3 regions of the Ectopseudomonas mendocina genome follow, and region 2 is predicted to be linked to each of the others. Evidence: riboswitches for the same ligand, from Rfam matches in the RefSeq annotation. Region 2 holds a riboswitch; each other region holds the start of a gene.
What was found. Region 2 has a riboswitch for cobalamin ahead of cobW (cobalamin biosynthesis protein CobW). Riboswitches for the same ligand answer to the same signal wherever they lie in the genome.
Positions count from the first base shown of each region.

Region 1: it holds a riboswitch for cobalamin, as region 2 does, so the genes downstream of both, cobO (cob(I)yrinic acid a,c-diamide adenosyltransferase) here and cobW (cobalamin biosynthesis protein CobW) in region 2, are expected to answer to the same signal.
Region 3: it holds a riboswitch for cobalamin, as region 2 does, so the genes downstream of both, C7A17_RS14555 (TonB-dependent receptor domain-containing protein) here and cobW (cobalamin biosynthesis protein CobW) in region 2, are expected to answer to the same signal.

Region 1 covers NZ_CP027657.1:87,245-91,837, reverse strand. Annotated here, with positions in the region: gene C7A17_RS00510 (molybdopterin molybdotransferase MoeA) at 1-655, shown strand, start outside; gene C7A17_RS00505 (C40 family peptidase) at 805-1,428, shown strand; gene C7A17_RS00500 (C40 family peptidase) at 1,556-2,080, shown strand; gene C7A17_RS00495 (hypothetical protein) at 2,087-2,407, shown strand; cobalamin riboswitch at 2,441-2,650, shown strand; gene cobO (cob(I)yrinic acid a,c-diamide adenosyltransferase) at 2,843-3,454, shown strand; gene C7A17_RS00485 (cobyrinate a,c-diamide synthase) at 3,454-4,593, shown strand, end outside.
Region 2 covers NZ_CP027657.1:2,249,833-2,254,425, reverse strand. Annotated here, with positions in the region: gene cobN (cobaltochelatase subunit CobN) at 1-1,973, opposite strand, end outside; gene cobW (cobalamin biosynthesis protein CobW) at 2,111-3,160, opposite strand; cobalamin riboswitch at 3,255-3,449, opposite strand; gene C7A17_RS10475 (cobalamin biosynthesis protein) at 3,536-3,967, shown strand; gene cobM (precorrin-4 C(11)-methyltransferase) at 3,964-4,593, shown strand, end outside.
Region 3 covers NZ_CP027657.1:3,108,487-3,113,079, reverse strand. Annotated here, with positions in the region: gene C7A17_RS14565 (alpha/beta fold hydrolase) at 1-362, shown strand, start outside; gene dxs (1-deoxy-D-xylulose-5-phosphate synthase) at 445-2,340, shown strand; cobalamin riboswitch at 2,413-2,617, shown strand; gene C7A17_RS14555 (TonB-dependent receptor domain-containing protein) at 2,703-4,568, shown strand.

The sequences.
Region 1 (4,593 bases), 2.2 Mb from region 2:
CACGGGGGATGAGCTGGTCGAGCCGGGTCAGGCACTTGGCCCTGGGCAGATCTACAACAGCAACCGGCGTTTGCTGATCGCCTGGTTGCAGCGGCTGGGCTGCAGCGTGGTGGATGCGGGAATATTGCCCGATGACCTGCAACGTACCCGCGAAGCGCTGGGTGCCTTGGGCGAAGTCGATCTGATCCTGTCCACGGGTGGCGTTTCGGTGGGTGAGGCGGATTTTCTCGGCATGGTTCTGCGTGAGGCGGGCGAACTGTCGCTGTGGAAGCTGGCGATCAAACCGGGCAAGCCGCTGACGTTCGGCCATTACCAAGGTGTTCCGGTCATCGGCTTGCCGGGCAACCCGGCTTCGACGTTGGTCACCTTCGGCTTGCTGGCGCGTCCCTATATGCTGCGTCGTCTTGGTGTACAGCGTGTCGAGCCCATGGGTTTTGCGGTGCCGGCAGGTTTTACCTGGGGCAAGCCGGGCATGCGCCGCGAGTACCTGCGAGCGCGTTTGGAGAATGGCCGCGTGGTGCCTTATGCCAACCAGAGCTCTGGCGTGCTGCGCAGTGCCGCCTGGGCTGAGGGCCTGGCCGAGGTCATGGAAGGCAGTACGCTGGCCGAAGGTCAGATGCTGCGGTTTATCCCGTTGAGCGAGATTCTCGGTTAGGTTCTGATTCGCCCGGCCAGGCAGATGGTCGGGCGCTTTAGATGGCGCGGCGAAACCACTGGGTCACATTTCTAACGATAGAATTTGCAAATGAGCGTTATAGAAGGCATAGTCGCCAACTTGTAAATTCAACCGACACGGTCGTGCCCATGCTAAAACGCTTCGCACCCCTCGTGCCTCTTGCACTCACAGTCTTTCTCGCTGCCTGCGCCGGCCACTCGCCGCAACCGCAGATCAGCGAAGCCACGGCCGAGCCAGTCACTCGCCCGCTCTCTCATCGGGTCATACCAGCCGATGACGATGAAATCACCGCACTGATCGACGACAAACCCTACGAAATGCCGCAATTGGCCGACAGCCTGCTTGATCTCGGCCGTTCGCTGATCGGTACTCGCTATCGCTACGGTGGGACCTCGGTACAGTCCGGGTTCGATTGCAGCGGCTTCGTCGGTTACCTGTTCCGCAAAGAGGTCGGTCTCGAATTGCCGCGCTCCACTCGTGAATTGATCAATCTGGATGCGCCGAAGGTGGCCCGTGCCGACCTGGAGCCAGGTGACCTGATTCTGTTCAACGATCGCGGCCGCGGTCGCGTCAGCCACGCCGGCATCTACCTGGGAGATGACCAATTCATCCATTCCAGCAGCAGTCGCAGTGGTGGCGTGCGCATCGACAGCCTGGACGACAGCTACTGGAATCGCAGTTACCTGCAAGCCAAGCGCGTGCTCGCCCTGGCTCCGGTTGAAGATCAGGTCGCTGCCAAGCGTCATAACTGATGTATACGGCGTAACCGCAGAATCTGTTCAAGGGCTGTTTCGATAGGTCTTGAACGGAGCTGAGGGTTGCGCCGTTCGTCGTGAATCGGCAGAGTAGAGCGCATTCAGGCTCTGGATCGCCTCGCTTATGCCCGTCACGACCCGTGTCGTCCTTATCTCCCTCGTTCTGCTACTGAGTGCGTGTAGCAGTCGTGCTCCCTCTCCTCAGCCTACCTACAGTCCTCCAGTCTCTTCTTCGTCCTATCAGGGCGGCGCCGAAGATGTCTTGTTCCGCGCCCTCGGTCTGGTCGGTACGCCCTATCGTTATGGCGGCAATACCCCGGAAGGCGGCTTCGACTGCAGTGGTCTGATCGGCTACGTCTACCGCGATGCAGCCGGTATCAGCCTGCCACGTTCGACCCGTGAGCTGAGCGCGATGCGTACCCCGGATGTTCGGCGCGATGCCCTGCAGAGTGGTGATCTGGTGTTCTTCGCCACCAATGGCGGTCGTGCCGTCAGTCATGCCGGCATTTATGTCGGCGAGGGGCGTTTCGTCCATGCGCCGTCCAGTGGCGGTACCGTGCGCCTGGACAGCCTCGATAACGTCTACTGGCAGCGTGTCTACCTCGATGCCAAACGAGTCATCACCCCAGAGCTCGCTCGTAACCCCTGACCCTCCATGAGCGAGCCCATTCGCCTGCCGCCTCAGCCTGAGCTCTGTGAGCTGTGCGCGCGGTCTGTCGCACTGACCCGCCATCACCTGATTCCCAAGGCGCTGCACGACAAGGTCTATGTGCAGAAACGCTTCGCTCGTCATGAGCGCATTACCGCCACGCTTTGGGTCTGCCGCGCCTGCCATAACCAGATTCACCGTCTGTTCAGCGAAAAGGAGCTGGCGCTGACTTACAACAGCCGCGAGGCGCTGCTGAGTGATGAGCGTTTGCGGACTTTCGTCGATTGGTTGGCGAGCAAACCGCCTGGGTTCATGCCCAGGCACTGAGCGGCGTTGACGGGTAGGGCTGCCAGCCTCTACCCTGCGCGCCTTGCTTCAGGTGCCCCGAGTCGCTGCGAATGACGGCCGAGGGGTGAAACAGGGAAGCCGGTTCGAATGCCGGCGCTGCCCCCGCAACGGTAGGTGAGTCAAACGCTGCTCGAAGCCACTGTGCTATGCACGGGAAGGCGCGGTGTCGAACCTTTGGGTTCGCTCACGAGCCCGGAGACCGGCCTGTCGCAGTTTCACGGCATCGCGGAGGGCGCTGTCCGGCTAACGCTCCGGTTTGACCGGGGCGTTCGTGTTTTCTGTCTTCCGCTCGCCTGACCAGCCATTGGCACCTGGATGAGGATGTGCGGATCATCGCGACCTTCTTCCTCATTGCCGTTCGCACTGTTTATCGATCAACAGGCGGCGCGGGTGCCTGACGTACAGGAGCACAGCATGAGCGAGTCCACCGAGCGCGATGCCCGCCACAAGGCGCGCATGCAGCGCAAGAAAGCCCTGATCGACGAGAAGATCGCCCAGGCTCAGGACGAATACGGCCTGCTGCTGGTGCACAGCGGCAATGGCAAGGGCAAGAGCAGCAGCGCTTTCGGCATGGTCGCGCGCGCCCTCGGTCATGGCCTCAAGGTCGGCGTGGTGCAGTTCATCAAGGGTGCCGCCAGCACCGGTGAGGAAACCTTCTTCCGCCGCTTTCCCGAGGAAGTCAGCTATCACGTGATGGGCGAGGGTTTCACCTGGGAAACCCAGGATCGCCAGCGTGATATCGCCAAGGCGCAGGAAGCCTGGGCCATTGCCAGGCGCTTGCTTGGCGATGAATCCATCGGCCTGGTGGTGCTGGATGAGCTGAACATCGCCCTCAAGCATGGCTATCTCGAACTGGATGCGGTGCTGGCCGATATCGAAGCGCGGCCGCTGCTGCAGCACGTGGTGGTAACGGGGCGGGGCGCCTTGCCGGGGATGATCGAGGCGGCCGATACGGTCACCGAGATGAGTCTGGTCAAGCATGCGTTCAAGTCCGGAGTGAAGGCGCAGAAGGGCATCGAATTCTGATGGAAGCACGTCACTGCCCGGCGCTGCTGATTGCCGCGCCAGCTTCGGGTCAGGGCAAGACCACCGTCACCGCCGCGCTGGCGCGCCTGCATACGCGTCAGGGGCGCCGGGTGCGAGTGTTCAAGTGCGGCCCGGACTTCCTCGATCCGATGATCCACGCCCGCGCCAGCGGCGCGCCGGTGTACCAGCTCGACCTGGCCATGGTGGGTGAGGCGGAGAGCCGCCGGCTGTTGTGGCAGGCCGCGGGCGAGGCCGATCTGATCCTGATCGAAGGGGTGATGGGCTTGTTCGACGGCAAGCCGTCGGCGGCCGATCTGGCCCGTTACTTTGGCGTACCGGTACTGGGCGTGATCGACGGTGCAGCCATGGCGCAGACCTTCGGCGCGCTGGCTCACGGCCTGGCCACCTTCCAGCCGGATCTGCCGTTTGCCGGAGTGCTCGGCAACCGCGTCGCCAGTACCCGCCATGGCGATATTCTGCGTGATGCCTTGCCATCGAGCATCCGCTGGTTCGGCGCTTTGCCGCGCAGTGCCGCGGTGGAGTTGCCGAGTCGGCATCTGGGCCTGGTGCAGGCAACTGAGCTGGCCGATCTGGAAGCACGCCTGGACGCCGTCGCCGACGCCCTGGCGGCCAGCGCCGATGTCGATCTGCCGCCGGCGGTGAGCTTCGCCGCGCCGCAGATCGACGAACCTGCGCCCTTGCTCCAAGGCGTGCGGATCGGTGTGGCGCGGGATGCCGCGTTCGCCTTCCTTTATCAGGCCAATCTCGACCTGCTGCAGGCGCTGGGGGCTGAGCTGCGCTATTTCTCGCCGCTGATCGATCAAGCGCTGCCGGACGTGGACAGTCTCTACTTGCCTGGCGGTTATCCCGAGCTGTACCTGGCAGAGCTGGAGGGCAACCAGGCCATGGCTGCGGCGATCCGTACCCATCACCAGGCCGGCAAGCCACTGCTCGCCGAGTGTGGCGGCATGCTCTATTTGCTCGATGAGCTGCGCGACAAGCAGGGCGGCAGTGGCCGCATGCTTGGCCTGCTCAGCGGCAGTGCGGCTTTGCAGCCACGGCTGACGGCACTGGCCCTGCAGGAAGTGACGCTGCCGGAAGGCGAGCTGCGCGGCCACAGTTACCACCACTCTCGCCTG
Region 2 (4,593 bases):
TCGAGGCTGGCTTCGCGCACCTTGGCCAGGATCTCGCCACGCAGCTCGACAGCGCGGCGCTGGTCGAGCTGGCTGGCGTCGTAGTACTCGTCGGCAAGCCGCTCCAGATCGCGTAGCGGGCCGTAGCTTTCGGCGCGGGTCAGCGGCGGCATCAGGTGGTCGATGATCACCGCCTGGGTACGCCGCTTGGCCTGCGCGCCCTCGCCCGGGTCGTTGACGATAAAGGGGTAGATATTCGGCAGCGGGCCAATCAGCGCCTGCGGCCAGCAGCCCTCGGACAGGCCGACGCTCTTGCCCGGCAGCCATTCCAGATTTCCATGTTTGCCAACGTGGATCAGTGCATCAGCGACAAAGGCCGTGCGCAGCCAGGCGTAAAAGGCGATATAGCCGTGCGGCGGCACCAGATCGGGGTCGTGGTACACCGCCGCCGGGTCGAGCTGATAACCGCGCGCCGGCTGGATGCCAACGAAGGTCAGGCCGAAGCGCAGGCCGGCGACCATCATCCGCCCACTGCGGAACATCGGGTCATCCTGCGGCTCACCCCAGCGTTCGCGCACTGCCTGCTGGTTGGCAGCGAGTAGGCTGTGGAAAAACGCCAGGTAGTCGTCCAGCGCCAAGCTTTGCGCGCAAGGCCGTGTATCGAGGCCGTCGAGATCGTTGGTGACGCCGCCGAGCAGGCTGTGGACAAGTGCGGTGCCGCTGTCCGGCAGGTTATCCACCGGATACCCCTGGGCCTTCAGGGCGCGGAGGATATTCAGGGCGGCAGCCGGTGTATCCAGGCCGACGCCGTTGCCGATGCGGCCGTCGCGGGTCGGGTAGTTGGCCAGGATCAGGCCGATTCGCTTCTGATCGTTGCTTTTGATCGCCAACTGACACCAGTTACGCGCCAGTTCTGCGACGTGAGACATGCCCGGTTCATGCGCCTGGTAGCACACCACGTCGCTCTGGCTGCGCTCGCTACGCCAGGCCAGCCCCTTGAAGCTGATGGCGGTACCGATCAGCCGGCCATCCAGCTCGGGCAGCACTACGTGCATGGCTAGATCGCGCGAGCCCAGGCCCTGGGCGCTGGCCTGCCACTGCGCCTGGTTGTCCAGCGAGCAGATGGCCTGCAGCACCGGGATATCGCGACGGAACACCCGCGCCTGTGGCGCCTCGGGGTTGGACAGGGCGAAGCCGGTGGTGTTGATGATCAGCGCGGCGTTAGTTTCGTCCAGCCAGGCCTGCACCTGTTCCAGGCATGCAGGTTCCTTGAGGCTGGCCACGGCAATCGGCAGCGGGTTGAGGCCCTGCACGATGAGGTGCTGGCAAAAGGTATCGACGAAGGCGGTGTTCGCCGATTGCACATGGTTGCGATAGAACAGCAGCGCCACCACGGGCGTCTCCGGCTGCCACTGCGCCTGCCAGTCAGCCAGCGCCGCCGGGCTGCGCTGCGGGTGATAGAGGCCGACGCGCGGCAGCGGTTGCGGCTCCTGCCACGTGTCGTCGCGGCCCAGCCAACGGCTGCCGATGCAGCGGAACAACTGGCAGGCATTCTCCAAGCCGCCCTGGCGCAGGTACTGCCAGAGGCGTTGGCTGTCTTCTTCAGCAACGTTACCGAGCGCATTCAGCTCCGGGTCGGGCTTGTCGTCGCCGGGCACCATGATCACCGTGGCGCCGCGCGCGCCCAGCTCAACCAGACGCTCCACACCGTAGCGCCAGTAGCTGACCCCGCCATGCACCGAGATCAGGATGACCTTGGCATGTTGCAGCACCTGCTCGACGTAGTAGTCCACCGAGGCGTTGTTACTCAGCTGTGCCGGGCTGGCCAGGCGCAGGCTGGGATAGTCGTTCGGCAGTTGCCGGGCGGCTTCGGTCAGCAACGACAAGTGCGAATCGCCCGTGCACAGGATCACCAAATCGGCAGGCGTCTGGCCGAGGTCGGCGATGCTGTCGGCCGGCAGTTGAGCGCCGGGCTGGGTGCGCAGTAAATGCATATTCGTTCTGTGGGAGGGGCTTTAGCCGCGATTGCTCTTAGCGCCGTAGGGTGGACTCAGGAGCGAAGCGAACAGTCCACCGCCAGCACATATGTCCACACGGCGTACTGCTACGCGAGTACGCCCTACGCTCTGTATCAGGCCAACGCCGCCTTCAGCTCGGCCTCGATGGCCACGCGGTCGAGCTGCTGGCCGATCACCACCAGGCGGCTCTGGCGCACTTCATCGGCCTGCCAGGCGCGGTCGAAGTGGCGGTCGAAGCGCTGGCCGACACCCTGCACCAAAAGGCGCATCGGCTTGCCAGGGATCGCCGCGAAGCCCTTCACACGCAGGATGCCGTACTTGGCCACGGCGCCCTTCAAAGCGGCCAGCAGGCGCGCCTCCTCTGTTTCCGGTAGTTCCACGTGGAACGAGTCGAATTCCTCGTGATCGTGATCCTCGTCTTCATCGTCATGATGGGTGCGGCGGCTGTCGATATGCAGCTCGGTTTCGCTGTTCAGACCCAGCAACACGTCCAGCGGCAACTCACCACCATGCGCTTCGATCACCTTGACCGCCGGCGGCAGCTCCTCGGCCACCTCGGTGCGCACGGCAGCCAGCGCGTCGGCGTCGAGCAGATCGGCCTTGTTGAGGATCACCAGGTCAGCGCTGGCCAACTGGTCGGCGAACAGCTCATGCAGCGGCGACTCGTGGTCGAGGTTGGGGTCAAGCTTGCGCTGCTCGTCCACCTGATCGGGAAAGGCGGCGAAAGTACCGGCGATCACCGCCGGGCTGTCGACCACAGTGATCACCGCATCGACGGTACAGGCGTTGCGGATTTCCGGCCAGTTAAAGGCCTGCACCAGCGGCTTGGGCAGCGCCAGGCCGCTGGTTTCGATCAGGATGTGGTCGAGGTCGCCACGGCGCGCCACCAGCTCGCGCATCACCGGGAAGAATTCTTCCTGCACGGTGCAGCACAGGCAGCCGTTGGCCAGTTCGAAGACGCGGCCATTGGCTTCTTCTTCGCTGCAGCCGATGGAGCACTGCTTGAGGATCTCGCCGTCGATGCCCAACTCGCCGAACTCGTTGACGATCACCGCGATACGGCGGCCGCCGGCATTGGCCAGCAGGTGGCGCAGCAGGGTGGTTTTGCCGGCACCGAGGAAACCGGTGACGATGGTGACAGGCAGTTTGGCGAGGGTTTTCATGGAGGGCCCCGTGGCGTCGTTAAGTTCGGCGGACGGGTATGGGCAGGCGGGCACGCAGGGGCGTGCTGGCCGCGTCGGATCACCCCGTCCGAGCAAGTGGCTGATTGTCGAGGCAGGTCTCCTGGCTCACGGCTTGCGCGGCGCGCATCCCTTCACCTTCCCGCCGGTTGGCAGTGGTTTAACGAAGGGCATAACCGTTTACAGTTGCGGGGGCAGCCAGGGCATCGACCCTGTTCCCTCTTAGCTCCCCGGCGGCTTGCCGGAAAGAACCTCGAAAGCGAGAAGGCTACGCAGGCAGCGGCGGCCGGTCAATCGCGGTTGACCGCTGGCAGGCGCCATGATGAGCTACGTCCCCCTCCGACACGACTGCCGCTCATGACCGCCAGCCACCTCGATCCCCCCGCCACCGCCAAGGTGGTTGCCGGCCTGGGCTGTCGGCGCGGTTGTGCACAGGACGAGCTGCTCGCCCTGCTGACCCACAGCCTGGCGCAACATGAACTGACGGTGGATAACCTTGCAGGATTGGCCAGCATTGCGCACAAGCACGACGAGCCGGCGCTGCATGAACTGGCCACGTGCCTGAAGCTGAAGCTGAGCTTCTTCACCCCCGACGACCTCATGCCCTACCAGTCGGCGAACACCGCCAGCCTGCTCACGCGATCCACCACCGGCGCCCCTGCCGTGGCCGAGCCGTGCGCCTTGGCATTGGCCACCCGCCTGGGCAGCAACGCGCAGCTGCTCGGCCTGAAGAAGCGCAGCGCCAGCGCCACCTGTGCGCTGGCCACATTCGATAGAGAGCCCGCATGACCATCTACTTCATCGGCGCCGGCCCCGGCGATCCCGAGCTCATCACCGTCAAGGGTCAACGCCTGATCCGCTCGTGCCCGGTGATCCTCTATGCCGGCTCGCTGGTGCCCGAGGCGGTGCTTCAGGGTCACAACGCCGAACAGGTGGTCAATACGGCCGAGCTGCACCTGGGCGAGATCATCGCACTGCTGCATGAGGCCCATGAGCGCGGCCAGGACGTGGCCCGCGTGCATTCCGGTGACCCGTCGCTGTACGGCGCCATTGGCGAGCAAATTCGCGAGCTGCGCGCGCTCGGCATCCCCTTCGAGATCATTCCCGGTGTCACCGCCACTGCGGCCTGCGCAGCGTTGCTGGAAGCCGAGCTGACCCTGCCCGGCATCGCCCAGACGGTGATCCTCACTCGCTACGGCACCACCTCGCCGATGCCCGAGGGCGAACAGCTGCATGACCTGGCCAGGCACCGCGCGACCATGGCCATCCACCTCGGCGTGCGCCAGTTACCAGCGATCGTGGCCGAACTGCTGCCGCACTACGGCGCCGACTGCCCCATTGCGGTTATCCACAGAGCGAGCTGGCCGGATCAGGACTGGGTACTGGGCACCCTGGCCGATATCGAAGCCAAGGTT
Region 3 (4,593 bases), 860 kb from region 2:
ATGGCATGCCGGATGACCTGCCGCTGCCGCCCTGGTGCAGCGAGGCGATGTTCGCTCACTACCTGCGCACCTTCGAGCGCCACGGCTTTCGCGGCGCACTGAACTGGTACCGCAACTTCGAGCGCAACTGGCAGCGCAGTGAGCACCTTGCCGAGTTGCAGGTGACACAGCCGACGCTGTTCCTGCTTGGGGAGAACGATCCGGTGGGCCGCTTCGAGGCGCCGACCCTGAAACGCATGGGCGACAAGGTGCCGCACCTGGAACGCCACGACCTGCCGGGTGCAGGCCACTGGCTGCAGGCCGAATGCGGAGAACGGGTCAGCGCCCTGCTGCTGGATTTCCTCGCAAGACACTACCGGTAACGGCGATGTGGTCAGCGGATTGGGCTGTTTTCCTGGCATCAGGTAAACTGCCGCATCTTTTACACCTATAACGATTCGCCTGATGCCGACCACTTTCCACGAGATCCCCCGCGAGCGCCCGTTGACGCCGCTGCTCGACAGCGCCAACACGCCGGACGAACTGCGCCGCCTGGCCGAAGCGGACCTGGAAACCCTCGCTGACGAACTGCGCCAATACCTGCTCTACAGCGTTGGCCAGAGCGGCGGGCACTTCGGTGCCGGCCTCGGCGTGATCGAGCTGACCATCGCCCTGCATTACGTCTTCGACACCCCCGATGACCGTCTGGTGTGGGACGTCGGCCACCAAGCCTACCCGCACAAGATCCTCACCGGTCGTCGCGAGCGCATGGGCAGCCTGCGCCAGAAGGACGGTCTGGCCGCCTTCCCGCGGCGCAGCGAGAGTGAGTACGACACCTTCGGCGTCGGCCACTCCAGCACCAGCATCAGCGCGGCGCTGGGCATGGCCATTGCCGCCCGCCTGAAGGGCGAAAAGCGCAAGAGCGTGGCGGTGATCGGCGACGGCGCACTGACTGCCGGCATGGCCTTCGAAGCGCTCAACCACGCCACCGACGTCGGCGCCAACATGCTGGTGATCCTCAACGACAACGACATGTCGATCTCCAAGAATGTCGGCGGCCTGTCCAACTACCTGGCCAAGATCATCTCCAGCCGTACCTACGCCAGCATGCGCGAGGGCAGCAAGAAGATCCTCTCGCGCCTGCCCGGCGCCTGGGAAATCGCGCGCAAGGTCGAGGAACACGCCAAGGGCATGCTGGTGCCCGGTACCCTGTTCGAAGAACTAGGCTGGAACTACGTCGGCCCCATCGATGGCCACGACCTGCCCACCCTGCTCGCAACGCTGCGCAATATGCGCGACCTCGACGGGCCGCAGTTCCTGCATGTGGTGACCAAGAAGGGCAAGGGCTTCGCCCCTGCCGAGGCCGACCCGATCGGCTACCACGCCATCACCAAGCTGGAACCGGTAACCCCGGTCGCCGCCCCGAAGAAACCCAGCGGCCCGAAATATTCCAACGTGTTCGGCCAGTGGCTGTGCGACATGGCCGAGCAGGACGCGCGCCTGGTCGGTATCACCCCGGCGATGAAGGAAGGCTCGGATCTGGTGGATTTCAGCGAGCGCTTCCCCGAGCGCTACTTCGACGTCGCCATTGCCGAGCAGCACGCCGTGACCCTCGCGGCCGGCATGGCCTGCGAAGGCGCCAAGCCGGTGGTGGCGATCTACTCCACCTTCCTCCAGCGCGCCTATGACCAACTGATCCACGACGTGGCCGTGCAGCACCTTGATGTGCTGTTCGCCATCGACCGTGCCGGCCTGGTCGGCGAAGACGGCCCGACCCATGCCGGCAGCTTCGATCTGTCCTACCTGCGCTGCATCCCCGGCATGCTGGTGATGACGCCGAGCGACGAGAACGAGATGCGCCGCATGCTCACCACCGGCCACCTGTTCGACGGTCCTGCAGCGGTTCGCTACCCGCGCGGCACTGGCCCCAATGCAGCGCTCGATGCTGGTCTGGAGCCGTTGGAGATTGGCAAAGCCGTGGTACGCCGCCAGGGCAAGGGCGTCGCCCTGCTGGCCTTCGGCGTGCAACTGGCCGAAGCCCTGCGTGTGGGTGAAACCCTGGACGCCACGGTGGTCGACATGCGCTTCGTCAAACCGCTGGACGAAGCCCTGCTGCGCGAACTGGCGGGCAACCACGCGCTGCTGGTGACCATCGAGGAAAACAGCATCATGGGCGGCGCTGGCAGTGCGGTCAGCGAATTCTTCGCCGCCGAGAACCGCCAGGTGCCGATGCTGCACCTGGGCCTGCCCGACTACTACGTCGAGCACGCGAAACCGAGTCAGATGCTTGCCGAGTGCGGCCTCGACGAAGCCGGCATCGAACGCGCGGTACGTCAGCGTCTGGATTTGCTTCAGGCCTGAGCATGAAGCCCGCTCATCGTTGAATGAGCGGAGCTTGCTTGTCATTCATATGCGTGCGCACTAAGGTTCGCGCACTTCATGTTCCGCCAGGGTGCGCTGCGCAAGCAGTGTTAAACGGGAAGCCGGTGCGCTCGTCATGAGCAATCCCGGCGCTGCCCCCGCAACGGTAATCGACTGCACGCGCTGAGCGTGCGCCGCGTCCAACAGCCACTGGGGCAACCTGGGAAGGCGGGCGCGGGTCGAGAGCCCGGAGACCGGCCAAGGCGGTGCGACTGGTGTTGCGGAGGGCAGCACGGTCAAGCGCCGCCCTGCGCGCTTGCTCCTGCCCTCCTCGAAAGTCTGCCGACCTTTGAGGAAAGAGAATGAAACTGTCCCGTCTGGCGCTGGCCATCGCCGTCATGCCCGGCCTTGCACTGGCCGCAGAGCCTTATACGACCGAGCCTCTGGTGGTCACCTCCGGACGTCTGGCCGAACCGCAAGCGCAGGCTACTGCGGCTACCACCGTCTTCGAGCGGGACGATATCGAACGCCTGCAGGCCAGTAGCGTTACCGAGTTGCTGGAGCGCGTGCCAGGTCTCAGCATCGTCCGTACTGGCGGTGTCGGCAGCCAGACGGGCGTGTTCCTGCGCGGCACCAGCACGGCACAAACCCTGGTACTGGTCGACGGCCAACGTATCGCGGCCGCCTCCAGCGGCACCAGCAGCCTGGAGTTTCTCGCCCCCGATCAGATCGAGCGTATCGAAGTCGTACGCGGCGCCCGTTCGGCGCTCTACGGCTCTGACGCCATTGGCGGGGTGATCCAGATTTTCACCCGCCAGGGCGATGGACTGGGTCTCAAGCCTTACGCCCGCCTGGCCGCTGGCAGCGACAGCACTTACCAACGCAGCCTCGGTCTCTCCGGCGGCGACGAACGCACTCGCTTTCATCTGGGCGCCGCTCTGGATGAGACAGCCGGTATTGACGCGACCCGCGACAGTTTCGGTGCCAATGGCGACGACGACGCCTACCGCAATCGCTCACTCAGTCTGAATCTTTCGCACCGTTTCAACGACGATCTACAAATTGGCTTCAGTGCGCTCGAACAGCGCGGACAGGTGGAATACGACGATGTCTTTACCGGGTCTCTGCCGACTACCGACTTCTTGCTCAGCAGCATCTCTGGCTTCCTCGATGCACGCTTCAACGAGGTATGGAGCAGTCGCCTGGAACTGGGTCATAGCGAAGACAAGCGCGACAGTGGCAACGATCAGCCAGGCGGCACTATCAGCCAATTCAATACCTATCGTGACGCAGCCAATTGGCTGAACACTCTGACACTCAACGAAAACCACCAACTGCTGCTGGGGCTGGACTGGTATGAAGATCGAGCGCAGGGCACGACGGATTTCGTCGAGGACTCACGCTGGAACCGAGCGGCCTTCGTCCAGCATCGTTATACCGGAGAAACGTTCTCGACCGAGCTGGGAGTGCGCCACGACGACAACCAACAATTCGGTAGCGAGAACACCTGGAACGCAGCATTGACCTTGCCCCTCAACAATGCCAACGACCTGATCCTGTCGTATAGCGAAGGTTTCCGCGCGCCGACCTTCAACGACTTGTATTACCCGGATTTCTGCTTTGGTGGCATGTGCTTTGCCAGCGCCAACCCCGACCTCGCCCCGGAACGTTCCAAAAGCTACGAACTGCAGTGGCGCAGCCGCTACAGCGACACGGGCTCCCTGCAGACGTCCGTGTACCGCACCGAGATCGAGGACGCCATCGTTCTGGACGAGAACTTCATCCCGCAGAACGTGCAGACAGCACGCATCAATGGCTTCGAAGCAGCCGTACAACAGGAACTGTTCGGTTGGCAGGGCAATCTCTCTCTGGCCCTGATCGACCCACGTGACCGCGCCAGCGGCCATACCCTGCAGCGCCGCGCCAAACGCACATTGAGTCTGGATATCGACCGCCGTTTTGGTGACGTCTCGCTCGGAGCCGGCTGGCGTGCGCTCAGTGGTCGCTACGACGATGCCGACAACGAGATCGAAATGAGTGGCTACGGCCTGCTCAGCCTCCGCGCAGCCTGGCAGGCCAATGAGGAACTGGGGCTTAGCCTGAAGCTGGATAACCTGCTGGACAAGGATTACGCAGAAGCCACCTACAGTACACCCAATGGCCGTTTCGGCTACAACAGCGCAGGGCGCACCGCACTGCTGGCCGTAACCTGGACACCGCAACTCTAATGTTGATGCGTACCCCCTCGTAGAG